2 regions of the Paenibacillus sp. LRG-1 genome follow, and region 2 is predicted to be linked to the other one. Evidence: riboswitches for the same ligand, from Rfam matches in the RefSeq annotation. Region 2 holds a riboswitch; the other holds the start of a gene.
The links. A riboswitch is a leader RNA that binds a small molecule or an ion and turns the genes downstream of it on or off. The one in region 2 is predicted to bind glycine.

Region 1: linked by a shared signal. The riboswitch ahead of ACUUJN_RS20510 (alanine/glycine:cation symporter family protein) and the one ahead of sdaAB (L-serine ammonia-lyase, iron-sulfur-dependent subunit beta) in region 2 are both predicted to bind glycine.

What each region holds. Positions count from the first base shown of each region.
Region 1 covers NZ_CM170126.1:4,642,393-4,650,879, reverse strand. The annotation lists gene licT (BglG family transcription antiterminator LicT) at 1-133, opposite strand, end outside; gene ACUUJN_RS20520 (LacI family DNA-binding transcriptional regulator) at 367-1,338, opposite strand; gene ACUUJN_RS20515 (glycoside hydrolase family 1 protein) at 1,552-3,009, shown strand; glycine riboswitch at 3,178-3,254, shown strand; glycine riboswitch at 3,273-3,367, shown strand; gene ACUUJN_RS20510 (alanine/glycine:cation symporter family protein) at 3,527-4,945, shown strand; gene ACUUJN_RS20505 (iron-containing alcohol dehydrogenase) at 5,003-6,175, opposite strand; gene ACUUJN_RS20500 (carbohydrate ABC transporter permease) at 6,331-7,158, opposite strand; gene ACUUJN_RS20495 (carbohydrate ABC transporter permease) at 7,181-8,056, opposite strand; gene ACUUJN_RS20490 (ABC transporter substrate-binding protein) at 8,088-8,487, opposite strand, start outside.
Region 2 covers NZ_CM170126.1:457,377-465,863, forward strand. The annotation lists gene ACUUJN_RS02060 (pyridoxamine 5'-phosphate oxidase family protein) at 1-108, shown strand, start outside; gene ACUUJN_RS02065 (serine hydrolase domain-containing protein) at 273-1,433, shown strand; gene ACUUJN_RS02070 (Ig-like domain-containing protein) at 1,649-3,985, shown strand; gene sdaAA (L-serine ammonia-lyase, iron-sulfur-dependent, subunit alpha) at 4,056-4,955, opposite strand; gene sdaAB (L-serine ammonia-lyase, iron-sulfur-dependent subunit beta) at 4,945-5,634, opposite strand; glycine riboswitch at 5,846-5,961, opposite strand; gene ACUUJN_RS02085 (DUF6359 domain-containing protein) at 6,176-7,765, shown strand; gene ACUUJN_RS02090 (ABC transporter ATP-binding protein) at 8,091-8,487, shown strand, end outside.

The sequences.
Region 1 (8,487 bases), 1.9 Mb from region 2:
CTATTTTATCATCATCGACTTGATCGCCAGCCACCTTTTTGAAGGAAATACCTCTTCCCATCACGATGACCTCTTTGCCTTTATCGTTTTTAGTCAATAGGACGTTGTTATTGAGCACCTTCTCAATAATCATTGAAGTTCCCCCTCCCATCCTTTACCAATAAAAAATGCCTAAGCACAATTCAACACTATTGTTAGCAATAGCACTCAATTGAACTCAGGCATTGCCCGCATCACCGGTCACAATCCTTCGATATAGTGCTATTGTAGCACAAAAAAAAGCGATTTCAACATATTTTATTCTGATTCGACAAAAAATATTTCATATCAAGGCCCTTTTGCCTAATTTGCAAGTAAATCGTTACCTTACGTGGTCGTACGTTCAATGAGGCAGTACTCTAGCGAATGAAGCTCCATTTGGCGTCCAATCAGCTGAGGGGAAAGCATGAAAAAAGCATTTTGTGCTTGAGCCATGATGGGATTTTGAATCGTTGTAATCCCCATCGTATGCGCCAGCTCCGTGTTATCGAATCCGACAATCGCCAGATCTTCCGGTACGTTCAGCCGTTGTCTGCGTGCTTCGCAGAGAATGCCCACTGCTACATAATCGTTAGCACATAAAATAGCCTCTGGGAATTCTTCCCGACGCTGTAACAAATCCCGTACGACCTGTTCGCCATCACGGATATTATAAATAGAAGAGTGATTCCAGTGTTGCAACACTGGAAGATTGTGCTCACTCATGATCTGTTCGTAGGCTCGTTGTCTGCTATGGGTATTGATGCTGCTCGGACGACCAAAAGCATTGGCTATACGAGTATAGCCTTTTTGTATCAAATGTTTTAGCGCTAACATATATCCTTCATACTGATCCATAGCGACGGAGCGAATATCGGTATGCTCCATTCGTTGCCACGAAACGATCGGGCCATATTTGCAATAGGTACTCAAAAAATCAGTGTCATTCACGCAGGAAATGATGACCAGCGCATCGACTCTTTTTCTTTTTAAATCCTCAAAGGCTTGAAGCTCTTTCTTTTTGTCTTCTCCCGAAGTATAAATAATGGTTTGGAATTCATACTGGCCGGCTACTTCCACAAAGCTGTCCAGAAAAGCCAGAACAATTTCATTAATAGTTGAAGTAATGATACCGATCTGAAGCGTCTGACCCTTGGATAGAGAAATGGCATTCCGATTAGGAACATAATCCAATTCCTGCATGATTTTTAAAATCTTAGTTCTTGTTTCGTGACTGACATGGGGTGACTGATTTAATACTCTGGATACCGTAGCTTTGGAAAAGCCCGCCAGTTTTGCAATTTGATCAAGATTCGACATGATGCTTCTCCTCACATAAGAAAAAAATACTTGACATGAAACGCGTTACAACGATTAGGATGCTTATGAAGGCATTACGTCTATTTTAAAGCATCTGTCAATCCTTTTCAAAGGAAGAACGGTTACCGTTAGGTATTGATTCACATTTGCAGCACTTGATGGGATTACTTGACCAAAGTAAAAATCTTAAATACGGAAAGAGGTTTTTATACCATGACGAAGACGCTAAAAGGATTTCCGAAAAACTTCTTGTGGGGCGGGGCAACCGCAGCCAACCAATTGGAAGGTGCTTTTGACGTAGATGGAAAAGGATTGTCCAGTGCGGACATGGTTGCCTATGTACCCAAAGCAGAGCGCAAGAACGATCATGCTATGGAGATTTCGTCCGAGCGACTCGAAGACATTTTGGCAGGCAAAGTCAATGCCCGTTTTCCAAAACGTGAAGGTGTGGACTTCTTCCACCACTACAAAGAAGATATTGCATTGTTCGCGGAAATGGGCTTTAAGGTATTTCGTATGTCCATCAACTGGTCGCGGATTTTCCCGAATGGCTATGATGCCGAGCCGAATGAAGCGGGACTGCAATTCTACGATAATGTATTTGATGAGCTGCGCAAATATGGTATTGAACCGCTGGTAACATTGTCACATTATGAGACACCGCTGGGTTTGACTCAGAAGTATAATGGCTGGCTGGGTCGTGAAGTTATACAGCACTACGTAAATTATGCCGAAACTGTGTTCACGCGTTATAAGGATAAAGTAAAATACTGGCTGACTTTTAATGAAATCAATGTAATGACCATGAGTCCGTTTACTGGTGGCGGGGTGGTCATTGACCGCGTAGAAAACAAGCAGCAAGCGATATACCAAGCACTGCATCATCAATTTGTAGCTAGTGCACTGGCGACAAAACGAGGACATGAGATCATCCCGGGCTCTCAAATCGGCTGTATGCTGGCTCGTTTGGAAAGCTACCCACATACGTGTAACCCACAGGATATACTGAAAGCCCAGCATGAAAATCAGATGAACCTGTTCTTTACGGATGTGCATGCCCGTGGGGAATATTCCAACTACATGGATCGTTATTTTGAAGAAAATAATGTTGTTATACACACAGAACCAGGCGATGCCGAAATTTTAAAAAATAACACGGTCGATTATATCTCATTCAGCTACTACATGACCTTGACCGTATCTGCAGGTCCAGAAGGCGAGAAAGCAGCAGGAAACCTGATTGGCGGCGTGAAAAATCCATATTTACAGTCCTCTGACTGGGGATGGCAAATTGATCCGATCGGTCTGCGTGTTACGCTGAACACGTTATATGACCGCTACCAAAAGCCGCTGTTCATCGTGGAAAATGGCCTAGGTGCTTATGATAAGGTAGAAGAAGACGGATCTGTGCATGACACATATCGTATTGATTACTTGCGTCAGCATATTGTTCAAATGAAGGAAGCAATTGCCGACGGTGTTGATCTGCTTGGTTACACCAGCTGGGGTCCTATCGACCTTGTGAGCATGTCTACTTCCGAAATGTCCAAGCGCTACGGATTTATTTACGTCGATCTGGATGATGACGGTAACGGAACGCTCAAACGCTCCAAAAAGGACTCATTTAACTGGTATAAAAATGTGATAGCAACCAATGGTGAAGAATTGTAATTCCAAATTTTCTCGGGCGGGTATAGCAGAGGACATCCTAAGGATGCAATCTGCTGTACCCGCTTTTTTGATAGACACAATAATAATATTTCAGAGGGTTTCACAAACTTTTCACTTGTAATAAACTGAAAGTTTTCTGTATAATAAATAAAAATTTCATATGTCTGGTTGATGTTTGCGGGAGATGGAACGAAAGTTCCGACCGAAGGGGCAAAACTCTCAGGTGCTTAGGCTGATTACAGCAACAAGCGGGGACCGTAAACGGACAGAACTCTGGAGAGACCCTTAATTGGGCGCCGAAGGTGCACCGCAGAGAACATCTGCTTAAACTCTCAGGCAAAAGGACAGAGACGCGAATAACCTGTGACAGGGAATGCCCTAGGCTTTTTTATAAGCTATTAGAGGCAGAAACCTGCGCAAGATGGTTGTATTTTTTCGTGCCTTTAACCTCTCCAGGAGTCGAATCAGCGGATTTGACTCTTTTTTGTTTTCTAATATGCTGGAGGAGCGGGTTGAAATGAATTTGGTACATGTGTTAGAAGCGATTAGCAGTTGGATATGGGGGGCGCCTCTCATCATTCTTGTCATGGGAACGGGGTTGTGGCTGACCATACGTTTGAAGATGCTGCAGGTATTCCGCCTGCCCCTGGCGATCAAGCTGATCGGTAAGGCCCCGAATGAAGGCAGCGGGGATGTAAGTAGTTTTGCGGCTTTGAGTACAGCGTTGGCGGCTACAGTTGGCACAGGAAGTATTGTCGGCGTAGCGACAGCCATTAAGCTGGGCGGGCCGGGTGCCTTGTTCTGGATGGTCGTTGCAGCCTTTTTTGGGATGGCGACGAAATATGCGGAAGGTGTACTTGCGGTAAAATACCGGGTGAAGGATCGGAATGGGCAATTTTCCGGCGGCCCGATGTATTATATTGAGAAAGGTCTGGGACGCCGTTTTAAACCGCTGGCGATGCTGTTTGCTTTTTCGGGCATGCTGGTAGCGTTGTTCGGGATTGGAACGTTTCCGCAGGTCAAAGCGATTGTATCTTCGACCGAAAACAGTTTTGGCGTTCCGCCCATTGTAACGGCACTGATTATTGCTATCCTTACAGGACTTGTTACTATTGGAGGACTCAAAAGCATTGCCAAGGTATCGACGAAGGTCGTTCCTTTTAAAACAGGCTTGTACGTACTGATCTGTCTCATCGTACTGATTCGGTTTGCTGACCAACTACCTGCCGCAATTGCGCTGGTGCTCCATTCGGCATTTTCAACTACATCTGCAACGGGCGGATTTGCCGGAGCTACGATTATGCTGGCGATGCGAAGTGGGGTAGCCAGAGGTATTTTTGCCAATGAGGCCGGATTGGGAAGCGCACCGATTGCAGCCGCAGCTGCCAAAACCAAATGGCCTGCGGAGCAAGGGCTAATTTCCATGACAGGCGTGTTTATTGATACGATGGTTATTTGTGTGATGACCGGGTTGACGCTACTGGTTAGTGGTGTGTGGAGCGGGCCTACCGATGCGGGCCTGATGACTCAGCAAGCATTTTCCAGCGCATTCCCGCTGGGGGCAGAACTGCTCACAATCATTCTGATTATGTTTGCGTTCACCACCATGCTCGGCTGGAACTATTACGGGGAACGCTGTGTTGAATATTTGCTTGGGGTCAAGTGGATTAAGCCATACCGCTATCTGTTCATCCTACTGGTTGCCGGGGGCGCGTTCATTAAACTGGATGCGATTTGGCTGCTGGCAGATATCTTTAACGCAATGATGGCTTTCCCGAACCTGATTGCCCTGCTCGGCTTATCAGGAATTGTAGTCGCAGAAACCCGAACCTATATGGATTCTCTGAATTCTAGTAAGAAAAAGGGCATTCTTGCAGGTGCCAGTGTAGGGGCAGCTATCCAAGTAGAAGAAAAAGGACAAACGGTTAATTCATAAATTCCAAAAGGGAGTGCCCTCAGTCATCACAGGCTTGAGGACACTCCCTTTTGAATGTTATAACGATGCGTGCAAAATAGCTGAAATATCTTCTTGGTTCAGCTTTTTATAATTACCGAAGCCTCCGTATTCCATTTCACGGGCTGCAATGTTTGCGACTTTTTCCAATTGCTCATCATTAATATTGTAATCGGCCAGGGTGGAAGGGGCACCGAGACTTGTCCAGAATGCACTCAGGCGATCAATCCCCTCCAAAGCAATTTCCTTATCCGTTTTACCAGTGGTATCTAAATCAAACATGCTGAGCATCAGCCGCTTCATGCGTGCAGCATCCTGATCCACCGTATGTCTCATCCAGTTGGGGAACAGGATCGCCAGACCGCCAGCATGAGGAATATCATATACAGCGGATAATGCATGTTCAATCGTATGCGAAGCCCAGTCCCCGAAGTAGCCCATTTGTAGTGTTCCGTTAAGGGCAATCGTTCCGGCATATAAAATCGTTTCACGATGCTCGTAGTTGTGCAAATCCTCCAGCAGCTTAGGTGCAGTTTCGATCACGGTTTGCAACACGGAAAAGCACATACGATCTTGCAACGGTGTATTTTTAACATTGTGAAAATATTGTTCAAACACATGGCTCATCATATCCACCATGCCATATACCGTCTGATCACGTGGCACAGAGAAGGTGTTTTTTGGGTCCAGAATCGAGAATTTCGGATGCGTTACCGCGCTGCCCCATACGTATTTTTCGTTCGTTTCCCAGTTGGTGATAACAGAATCCGGATTCATTTCTGAACCGGTGGCGGCGAGTGTGAGGATGGTGCCGAATGGCAGAGCCTGGGTCGGCATGTGCTTTTTGTTGATAATATCCCACACATCGCCGTCATATTCAGCCCCTGCTGCGATGGCTTTGGTGCAATCAATAACGCTTCCACCGCCTACAGCAAGTAAGAAGTCGATTTTTTCATTTCGGCAAATGTCGATACCCTTCTTAACGGTGGACAAGCGCGGATTCGGTTCTACGCCGGACAATTCATGAATGTTCAGATGTAGCGGTTCTAACGCGTTTAATACCTGGTCATATAGACCATTTCGTTTGACACTTCCGCCTCCATATACCAGCAAAATGTTTTTGCCGTAATTCAGCAGTTCCTGCTGGAGTTCTTCAATTTGATTGTCTCCAAAAATTAATTTGGTGGGGTTATAATATGTGAATTTGTTCATCTGGTAAGTTTCCCTCAGTTCATAGTTCATAGTTCATGTTCAAATCGTAAATCGCTTAACCTGATTGCCTGTTGGATACCTAACTTCATCATGTAAGCTATTTGAAATGACGATTAGCTATTATACATGAAATGAATAAGGGAATTCAAGTAAATCTAATCTTTGACCGCTCCGGCGGCAAGATCGGAAATAAACTGGCGGCTAATGAAAAGAAATAAAATAATAAGTGGCAGTACAGCCAGCAGGGTGCCCGCAATGACCATCGCATAATCCGTATTGTAAATCCCGTTCAATTGTGACAGTGCAATCTGGAGCGTGAATTTACGTTCATCCGTTAAGACGATTAGCGGCCATAAATAATCATTCCAGGCTCCTATAAAGGTAAATGCGCCGAGAAAAGCGAACGCAGGACGTAGAATAGGCAGTGCTACATTCAAGTACAGTCGAAAAAAGCTGCATCCGTCCATCCGGCCCGCATCCAGCAGTTCCTTTGGAATGGATTCTTCCGCATATTGACGAATCCAGAAAATGCCGAAGGCATTTACCATCCCCGGGATGATAAGCGCTTTGAACGTACCTACCCATCCAAAGGAGGCCATCATGACAAAGGAGGGGACAAGCGAAAGTTGTGAAGGGACCATCATCGTAGCTAGCAGAACGATAAATAGCACTTTTTTGCCCGGAAAATCAAACTTGGCGAATGCAAAACCTGCTAGTGAATCGAAAAACAGAACCAATAGGGTAACAGAACCGGCTACAAAAAGGGTATTAAAAAAGGCTCCGGCAAAATTAATCTGTTGTAATACTCTCGTTATGTTATCCAAGAAGTGGCTGCCAAACCACAATTGTGGTGGAAAACGATAGATGTCTGAGGTTGTACGGGTTGCCATGACGATCAGCCAGTAAAATGGAAACATCGACAGAATGATTCCCACCAACAATCCGGCATATAAAACAAAGGATTTTGCGCGTGTCTGCATCATGTTGTGAAGCTCCTTCCCATCGTTATTTTTTACCTTGAACGAGTTTCCAGTTTATGATGGAGAATAGAGCAATGATGAGGAACATGCCCCATCCGACGGCTGCACCATATCCAAAATAGTTGTTAATGAACGACTCGCGATACAGGTATAAAACGATGGTCATGCCACTTGCCCCGGAACCGCCGTCATTACCGACCAGGACCTGTGGCTCGGTGAAGAGCTGCATACCGCCGATGGTGGACGTAATCACCGTAAACAGAATGACTGGGCGTAGCATGGGGATAGTGATGCGGAAAAAAGCTTGCGCTCCGGTTGCCCCGTCTATTTTGGCGGCCTCATACAGCACATGCGGAATACTCTGGAGTCCAGCCAGATAGATGATTGAGTTATAGCCCATCCATCTCCATACGACCATAGAAGAAATGGCGATTTGGATACCCCAGGGCACATTCAGCCATTGAACCATGGGTAGCCCCATGAGTTGCAGAAGGTAGTTAAGAAATCCAAAATTGTTGGCAAATAAGGCACCGAATATGATGGCAACAGCTACAATAGACGTCACATTTGGCAGGAAGAATCCGACTCGCCATAAGGTACGCATTTTCACAAAAGGGGCATAAAGCAGAAAGGCAATAATCAGTGCGAAGAATAGCATCGGAATCGTTGCATACACCCAGATCACAAAGGTGTTGCCTACAGCCTGCCAAAATTCATGATCTGTTACAAGGTAGCGAAAGTTGCCCCAGCCGTTGTAGGTCATGTCTCCGATCCCGTCCCATTTGTGAAACGCTAGATATAATGAAAAACCAATCGGAAACAGTCCAAAGATGCCAAACAGTAGATAAAACGGCGAGATCGCAGCATAAACGGCACGGTGCTTCCAGATTTCTCTCAGCATAATGTCCACACGCCTTTTTTGAATTTTGTTTTTACCGCTGTAATTCCCGTTCGATTCGATCCATTGTTTCCGTCCATAATGCATCGGAATTGGCATCCTGCTTGGCGACATTAGCAAGACGACGGGTCACAATGCCGTGGATGACAGGATAGCGCTCGCCGAAATAGCTGCTTTTCACATTACGTGCGGAGGTGGCAAAGATGAGTCCGGTGGCCTGACCACCAAAGAAAGGCTCGGGTGTCCCCATGATAGGATCGTTATAGACGCCGGGAGTGGACGGGAACAGTCCGATTTTGTGGTAGGCTTCCAGCTGGTGTTCCGGGTTTTGCAGCCAGGTCAGCACTTCAAAGGCTTCTTTGGGATGTTTGCTGGATTTGAGGATAGAAATGAAAGAACCACCCAGGTTGCCGTCTCCTCCAGGAGCACGGGCG
Region 2 (8,487 bases):
GATTCGGCCCAATATGCGGATATCTTGACAGGTGTCACGGTCCGTCTCAAGGAACCGGAATTGGTGATCCATCGCTGGAAGGAAACGGTGGCCGAGCTGTTAATGTAAAGCCATCTGATTATGACAAATAATCTATGTATTTACCAAGTTTACCGTTAAAATAAATGCGGGGAATAAGCGCTTACAAGGGATCGCGCTGAGCTTGTTAGAACAGGAAATTAGAGCGCGAGGGGAAGGTTGTTTCTTTTGAAGTAAAAATAGGAGGGATGAATATGTCTCGTTTTGACAAGGTAGATCAGCTATTGAAACATTTCGTAGCAAATGGGCCAGCAGGTTGCGGTTGTGCCATTGCCCAGAATGGTCAAGTGTTGTATGAAGGATATCATGGATATGCTGATCTGGAAGCCCGAAAGCCAATCACTGAGGATACAGTGTATCGCTTGTTTTCCATGACAAAAGTTGTTGTCTGTGCGGCTGCACTTATGCTGTACGAACGCGGGGAATTTTTGTTGAATGAGCCTTTGTATGAATATTTTCCCGAATATCGTAATGCGCATGTATTCAAAACCGCTCCTAACGGATACACCTATGTGGATAAGGCGGAGAATCCCATTTTAATTAAGCATATATTCAATATGAGTGTGGGTCTTCCTTACGCTTCCGAGTCTTCAGAGACAGGACGGGCAATGCAAAAGGTCCTTAGAACGTTAAAGGAAAAGCAGGGGAAATATGATCTGCGCACAGAAATTAAAGCGCTTTCTGATATTCCACTTTCATTTGAGCCGGGAACACGCTGGTTATATGGATATGGACATGACCTGGTTGCAGGTCTTATTGAAGTGATTTCAGGTAAATCATTGGGGCAATTCCTAAAGGATGAAATATTTGATCCGCTTGGAATGAACAATACAGGTTACCGATATCGTGGAGATATTGAATCGCGAATGGCCTCCTTTTACCAACGAACAGACGCCGGAGAGCTAGAAAAAATAGAGGGTTTCTTGGATGAGTATCATCAACCAGATGCTATATATGAAAGTGGGGGCGCAGGTCTGTATTCGACAGTTAAGGAGTACCTTACATTTTCACAAATGCTGTCGAATGGAGGTATGGTAGATGGTGTGAGGCTATTAGGGAGAAAAACTATTGATTTAATGCGCACCAATCATCTGAATACAGATCAATTATTGGATTTTACTAATTCTTATCATACAGGTTATGGTTACGGACTGGGCGTGCGCACGTTAATTGATAAAGCGGCTGGGCATGCAAATAGTTCTATTGGAGAATTTGGCTGGACGGGAGTAGCAGGCACTTGGGTTTCTATAGATCCAAGCGAACAATTCTCCGTCGTTTATATGCACCAACTGGCTCCTAATATGGAAGAATACCATCATTTGAGAGTTCGCGCAGCAGCTTATAGCTGTTTGTAAATGCGAGGTTGTGGGTCTGTTGGGTAAACTCTTCACTATGGCTCTGAAGCTACACAAATTGTAATGTCTAATCTTTATCAGAAATGATCTAGTTAATAAGGACCAAATTTCCTTCGAAGCCTAAACTATTCTTTTCCATATGACGACATAAAACGTAGGTGTAAGGATTTTGCGAAATCCTTAATTTAAGTTTTGGAATGGGAGGGAATTAGATTTTGAAGAATAGATGGTCCGGTTTTCTGGCGTTGGTCATCCTGATTTCAAGTTTTACATCATATGCAGGGTTTGCATCTGCTGCGGATGCGGTGCTTTCCAAGATTGTCCTTTCCTCTAACGAGGTAACTTTGCAGCAGGGAGATACGGCTGCGTTGACGGCTACTGCTGTTTTTAGCGATGGGACAACCTCGAATGTAACCGTAAGCACGGATTGGAAAAGTGATAATACAGCTATTGCTACTGTGTATAACGGTACAGTTTCGGCCAAGGCTGAAGGGGAAGCCACCGTGGTTGCGACCTATAAAGAGAAGGTGCAATCGGTTCAGGTACATGTAACGAAAAAGGTTAAGGCGCTGACATCCAGTGTACAAAGCCTGAACTTGCGTTCAAGCGGTACAGGACAGGTTGATTTGACAGCGACATACAGTGATAATACAACAGCTCAGGTTTCGGGTGATGCTATTTGGACCTCCGATAATCAAAAGGTAGCCACAGTAGTTAACGGATTGGTTACCGCTCAGGGAGCAGGTACAGCCAATATTAAGGCCGTATATGGTCAACAGACCGTAACCATTGCTGTGCAGGTGGAGCAGGTTAAACGTCTCGATGTCAGTTCATCAGAGGTTTCTCTTTTGTTGAAGGATACTGAGAAGGTTAAACTTACGGCGACGTTCCCGGATGGATCGGTACAGGACGTAACAGAGTCCGCTGAATGGAGCTCCAGCAATGCAGCTGTGGCGGATGTACTGAAAGGCACCATTACCGGCTACAGCGCGGGAAAGGCGACAATTACAGGTAAATATGGCACGATGTCCGCTACGATTTCGGTAGATGTCGATCAAACGAATAAGCTGAAAGCCAGCGAATCCAATATTTTTCTCCGTCTGGATGAATCTAAAAAAATACAAGTTTCTGCCGTTTATCCGGATGGGACGGTAACGGATATCACAGATAAAGCTACTTGGACATCAAGCGATGAAAAAATTGCGACTGTGAATAAGGGAACGATTATGGCCATTGGAGCGGGTTCGGCTACGGTGACCGCTAAGTATGGAGATAAGACTGTTTCGATCAAGACAGATGTCGAAACCTCCAGATATTTGGATTTGAGTGAGGACAAGCTGAGCCTGAATGCCAAGGAATCCAAAAAGCTCAAGCTGACCGCAACGTATGTAACAGGTACGGAAGAAGATATCACAAGTAAGGCAGAGTGGAAGTCCAGCAATGAAGATATCGCTTTTGTCAGTGCGGGAGAAGTCACGGGTTATAAAACAGGTGAGGCTACGATCACCGCTTCTTATGGTGGCAAAACAGTTACAGCTACGGTATCCGTAAATGTACCCGGTGATCTGTCTCTGTCCTCCAAAACGGCAACGATTGATATTGATGAGGACTATACTGCAACTTTGACGGCTACTTATGCGGATGGGCGTAAGGAAGATGTAACACAGGATGCAGAATGGGCTTCAAGCGCGGAAGATATTGCTTCTGTGTCCAAAGGAACGATTACGGGTAAATCCGCTGGTAAAGCGGTTATTACAGCGACCTATAATGGCAAAAAACTGACGATTAACGTACAAGTAGGCCTTGTAGACCGTCTGGAAACAGACTCGCGTGTAATTGCGCTTGGTGCTCAGGAAACGAAGCAGCTGAAAGTAACAGGAGTTAAGAGTGGCGGTACAAAAACAGATGTAACCAAGGACGCCACCTGGACAACGAGCAATGTAAAAGTGGTTGAAGTTAGCGAAGGTTTGATCAAAGCGAATGGTAGCGGTAAGGCAACGGTGACTGCTTCATATGGCAAGCAAAACATTACGTTTACGGTAGAAGTGGACGTAGCGCAAAAGATTGAAGCGGATGCAATCGCGTTGTCACTTAAATCCGGAGATCAAAAAAACATCGCGATTGTGGTTAAATCGAGTGATGGTAAAGAAAAGGACGTTACGGCCCAAGCTGAATGGAAAACGTCTAATTATAAGGTAGCCACTGTTAAAAAGGGTCAGGTTACTGCGGTTAGCTACGGTAAAGCTAACATTCAGGCGAAGTTTGGCGGGAAGGTAATCAGCGTACCCGTGGATGTTGATACGCTTAAATATCTGCAAACAGACGAAGTTGCTTTGAATTTGAAGGCAGGACAGCTGGCCAAGGTTACGGCTACAGCCACGTATAAGGATGAGTCGGAGAAGGATGTTTCCAAACCGGCTGTCTGGTCCTCGTCCAGAATTGTTGTTGCGACCGTCAAAGACGGTAACATTAAGGCACAGGGCAAGGGCAAAGCAGTAATTACTGTGAAATATGCAGGTAAAATGACGAAGATACAGGTAACCGTTCAGTAAAAAAGAGAGCAAGCATACGTCCAAGGACGACATGCTTGCTCTTTTTTTTAAGGAGGCTACCGCTTATAAATTATGACTTATCCTTCTTGGTCGGTGTGTTGCGTGTAAGTGATTCAGTCAAACGCTTGCCAGTCGGCGTCTGGGCCAAGCCGCCTTTGGCGGTCTCGCGGTGCTTCGACGGCATCGCACTGCCGACTTCAAGCATCACGTCAATGACTTCGTCAGACGGAATAGCGCTGCGCACACCCGCCAAAGCCATATCCGCTGCGGCAAGCGCAGTCACGGCTCCCAGCCCGTTGCGCACGATGCACGGAATCTCCACGAGTCCGGCGACGGGATCGCAAATCAGGCCGAGCGTGTTCTTAAGAGCGAGGCCCACGGCGTGAACAGCCTGTTCAGGCGTACCACCACGCAGCTCGACCATAGCGCCAGCAGCCATCCCGATAGCTGAACCAATCTCAGCCTGACAGCCTCCCTCCGCGCCAGAAATGAAGGAGTTGTTGGCGATCACGTAGCCAATGGCTCCAGCGGCGAACAGGCCGTTCACCATATGCTCATCATCCCAGCCGAACCGCTCCTGCGCACTGATGAACACACCAGGGATAACCCCACATGAGCCTGCGGTAGGCGTGGCGACAATACGACCCATGGATGCATTTACCTCCGACACAGAGAGGGCATAAGCCATGGCGAGCGCGGAGGCATCGCCGGAGCAGGTTTCCCCTGACCGCAGATACTCGGCTAGGCGCTTGCCGTCACCGCCCGTCAATCCACTGCGGGATACGGTGTCTTGTGTCTGACCGCGATGAACGGCTTCCTTCATGACTTCATAATAATCAGACATTTGGCGAAAGATTTCTTCCTCCGTTGTATTCGTCTCTTGTACCTGCTCTTGAATCATCAAGCGGCTAATTGTGGTGGATTCTTCAGCGCATAAAGCGCTGATTTCATGCAGATGGCTAAACCGCATCGGATTCAGCTCCTTTTTTCAAATTAATCATCTTAATTTCATACATATGAGGTAAAGAACGCAGTTCCGCAATCAGTTCAGCTGGAGCAGAACTGTCCGTTTCAATGGCGGTGAGTGCTTCACCATCCCGGCCTTTGCGATCTACGTGCATATAGGCAATGTTAATGTGGGCCGCGCCCAGCGCTGAAGTTATCGCGCCCAATGTACCGGGCTTATCCGAGTGGAGAAGCACCAGCGTAGGCAGCTCCCCGGTCAGATTGACCCGGAATTCGTTAAGCTGCTGGACATGGATGCTGCCGCCGCCGATGGAGGAGCCCAGCAGTGTGCGCTGATCCTCGCCCTTCCACAGCTCGAAACGGACAGTGTTCGGATGAGGCGCGGGGAGTCCGCTGACGGCGAATTCCACGGCCATCCCGGCTTGCTCTGCCCATTGCTCGGCATCCGGAATCCGGTGATCGTCCGTATCGTAATTAAGCAGCCCTGCGATGAGCGCCAGGTCTGTACCGTGTCCTTTATACGTGTCGGCAAAGGAGCCGTACAGTGTCATGCGGGCACGGTCAGGCTGCGTCCCGAGCCAGTGCCGGGCAACGCGTGCGAGCCGCACCGCGCCTGCGGTGTGTGAACTGGAAGGTCCGGTCATGGCCGGACCGATAATAGAAAATACATCTTTGAAACGCATGGTGTGGCCCCCTGTATGTTCTAATACCATACTATATGGTATTTCCGCGTCTTTGCGCGGTTATGACGGTTCCTAATGCTGACGCACAATGTGAGCACAAAAAAGGACAGGATAAGGAAGTTTCCCTTATCTCTGTCCTCGTTACCTGAGAGTTTCGTGCGGTGTTCTTACCGCCTTACCCCTTGGGTGGCTTGCGCTCTCTCCAGAGTTGCGTCAGATGACGATACATGGACCTGAGAGATTATCCGTCAGCCGGGTGCTGACGTCTTGCTCCTTCGGTGCCGCCAGAGTGTAGGCTCCCTGGACAGACTCTCCCGTCATCTTCATTCGCGTATACCGTTCTACATGTCTTCCTTAGCGTAATGTATGCCGTGCACGGTGTCAATCACAGGTTTAATTTTTACATAAACAGGTGCGTTTCCAATAAAAAAGATTAAAATTTACATAATTATGGATGAAACCAGGAAGGAATTAGAAGATTGGCGGCTAATCTGATAAAGGACAAGTATATTTATGGAAATCATAGGAGGGATATTGACGTATGGTAAAAGGCTTGCGATTCACAGGTTCACGCTTAAAAGGGATGTTGCATCTAGCAGCGATCGTATCACTGCTGATTGGGATCTTCGTTCCATTCGGTCAGGTCAAGGCGGAGGGAGCATTGACAGTAGCCGAAGCACTTCAGCGCCAAAGCAGTGGAGGTACGGTGACGGTGGAAGGTTACATCGTCGGACATGCTACCGGATCGAAAACGGCTAACTTTTCTTCCCCGTTCGCGAATGATTTTAACGTACTGATTGCCGATCAGGCAAATGAACGTAATACGTCTAATCTGTTGGATGTACAGCTGACTTCAGCGTACAGAGGGCAATATGGGCTATCAGGCCATCCTGAGCTGATCGGCAGCAAAATTCGTGTGACGGGTACACTCGGCGCCTACAATAATTTTGGTGGAGTGAAAAGCCCAAGCGCTGTTGAACTGGTAAGCGGAAGCGAGCCGGGGGAACCAGGCGAACCTGGCAACCCGGGTCAACCCGGTACTACACTGCCGGATGGAAAAGGCAAAAAGGTGCTGTTCGATAATACGCACGCACAGACTGCTGGTGCAGCAGATTGGGTCATTGAAGGCGCCTTCTCCGACTTTGCTAATGGACTGCGTAATGTAGGCTTTACGGTAGACCAATTGAATCGTCCTATTCCTTTTACTTATGGAGAGCAGGCCATAACATATGACAAGCTGCGCCAATATGATGTGTTCATTATTGGTGAAGCGAATGTTGCCTTTAAGGCATCCGAGCAGGCTGCCCTGCTGCAATACGTGAATAGCGGGGGGAGCGTCTTCTTCATCTCCGATCATTATAATGCGGACCGTAACAAAAACCGTTGGGATTCCTCCGAGGTTATGAATGGTTACCGTCGTGGAGCCTATACTAATCCGGCCAAGGGCATGACTGCAGAAGAAGCTGCATCACCGGCGATGCAAGGATTAACAAGCTCCGATTGGCTGGCGGCCAACTTTGGCGTTCGTTTCCGTTACAATGCGCTGGGTGATGTGAATGCTACCGACATTGTAGCCGCAGATCAATCTTTCGGCATTACCAAGGGTGTGCGCTCGATTGCAATGCATGCAGGATCTACGCTGGCTATTATTGATCCTACCAAGGCTAAAGGCATTGCTTATATCCCTTCAGGCACGAAAAAATGGGGTAATGCGGTAGACCAGGGAGTTTATAACGGCGGGGGCCGTGCGGAAGGACCTTATGCCGCTATCTCCAAGGTAGGTCAAGGCAAGGCAGCGTTCATCGGTGATTCTTCCCCTGTAGAAGATGCTACACCGAAATATGTGCGTGAGGAAAACGGACAGTCGAAGAAGACATATGATGGTTTTAAAGAAGTGGATGATTCCACCTTCCTGGTGCAAACGGTTCAATGGCTTGCATGGAAGCAGGACTACACGAAATTGTCTGATGTGGCAGGTTTGACTCTGGATCAGCCAACGAAGCTTCTACCATTTGAGGAGCCTGCGGCTTCCACAGAACCGCAGCCTGAGCCTTGGTCTGCTCCAGCAGCAGGCTACAAATGGTACGATCCTAGAACGTTCAAGTCTGGCTCCTATGGAGCGGCTTCATAATTATCGCCAGAAGCTCAATGTGAGCTGGTATTAGTTAGTCGTTTGATCCCTGCAGAGGGATCAGGCGACTTTTTTTGTGATGAAAATTAACCTGTGGTTGGTTATTTCATTACATTTTGTGCCAGAAAGGCCGCGCTACTGCTGGATCATTGATTTTTTAAATGATGTTGATAGCATAATCTTAATTGATATATCCATATACTGGTGATAGGATGTATTCAAATTATTCCGACAAAAACGGTATGTAATGTTCATGAGAGGTTTTAAACATCAAACATGGTGAGAATAAGCGGGACAAGACCATGGAGAATGGAGGAAGCGCGCATTGAATACCGGACCCGTGTTGGAAATTAAAGGATTATCCGTATCTTTTCGCATCAAGGATCAATATCACCCCGCAGTCGACCATCTGGATCTGACGGTCAACCCCAATGAAGTGCTGGCTGTAGTCGGAGAATCCGGCTGTGGCAAAAGCGCGCTGGCGCTTTCGATCGCACAACTGCATGACATGGAACGCACGCGTGTAGAGGGAGAGGTCCTTTTTAAAGGCACGGACCTGAACCGTCTTTCTTCAGGGCAAATGAATAAAATCCGCGGAGCGGGCATTGGCATGATCTTTCAGGACCCGCTGACAGCACTCAACCCGTTAATGAGCATTGGTAAGCAGATTGAGGAAAATCTTGATTATCATACGTCACTATCTACGAAGCAAAAAAGGGAAC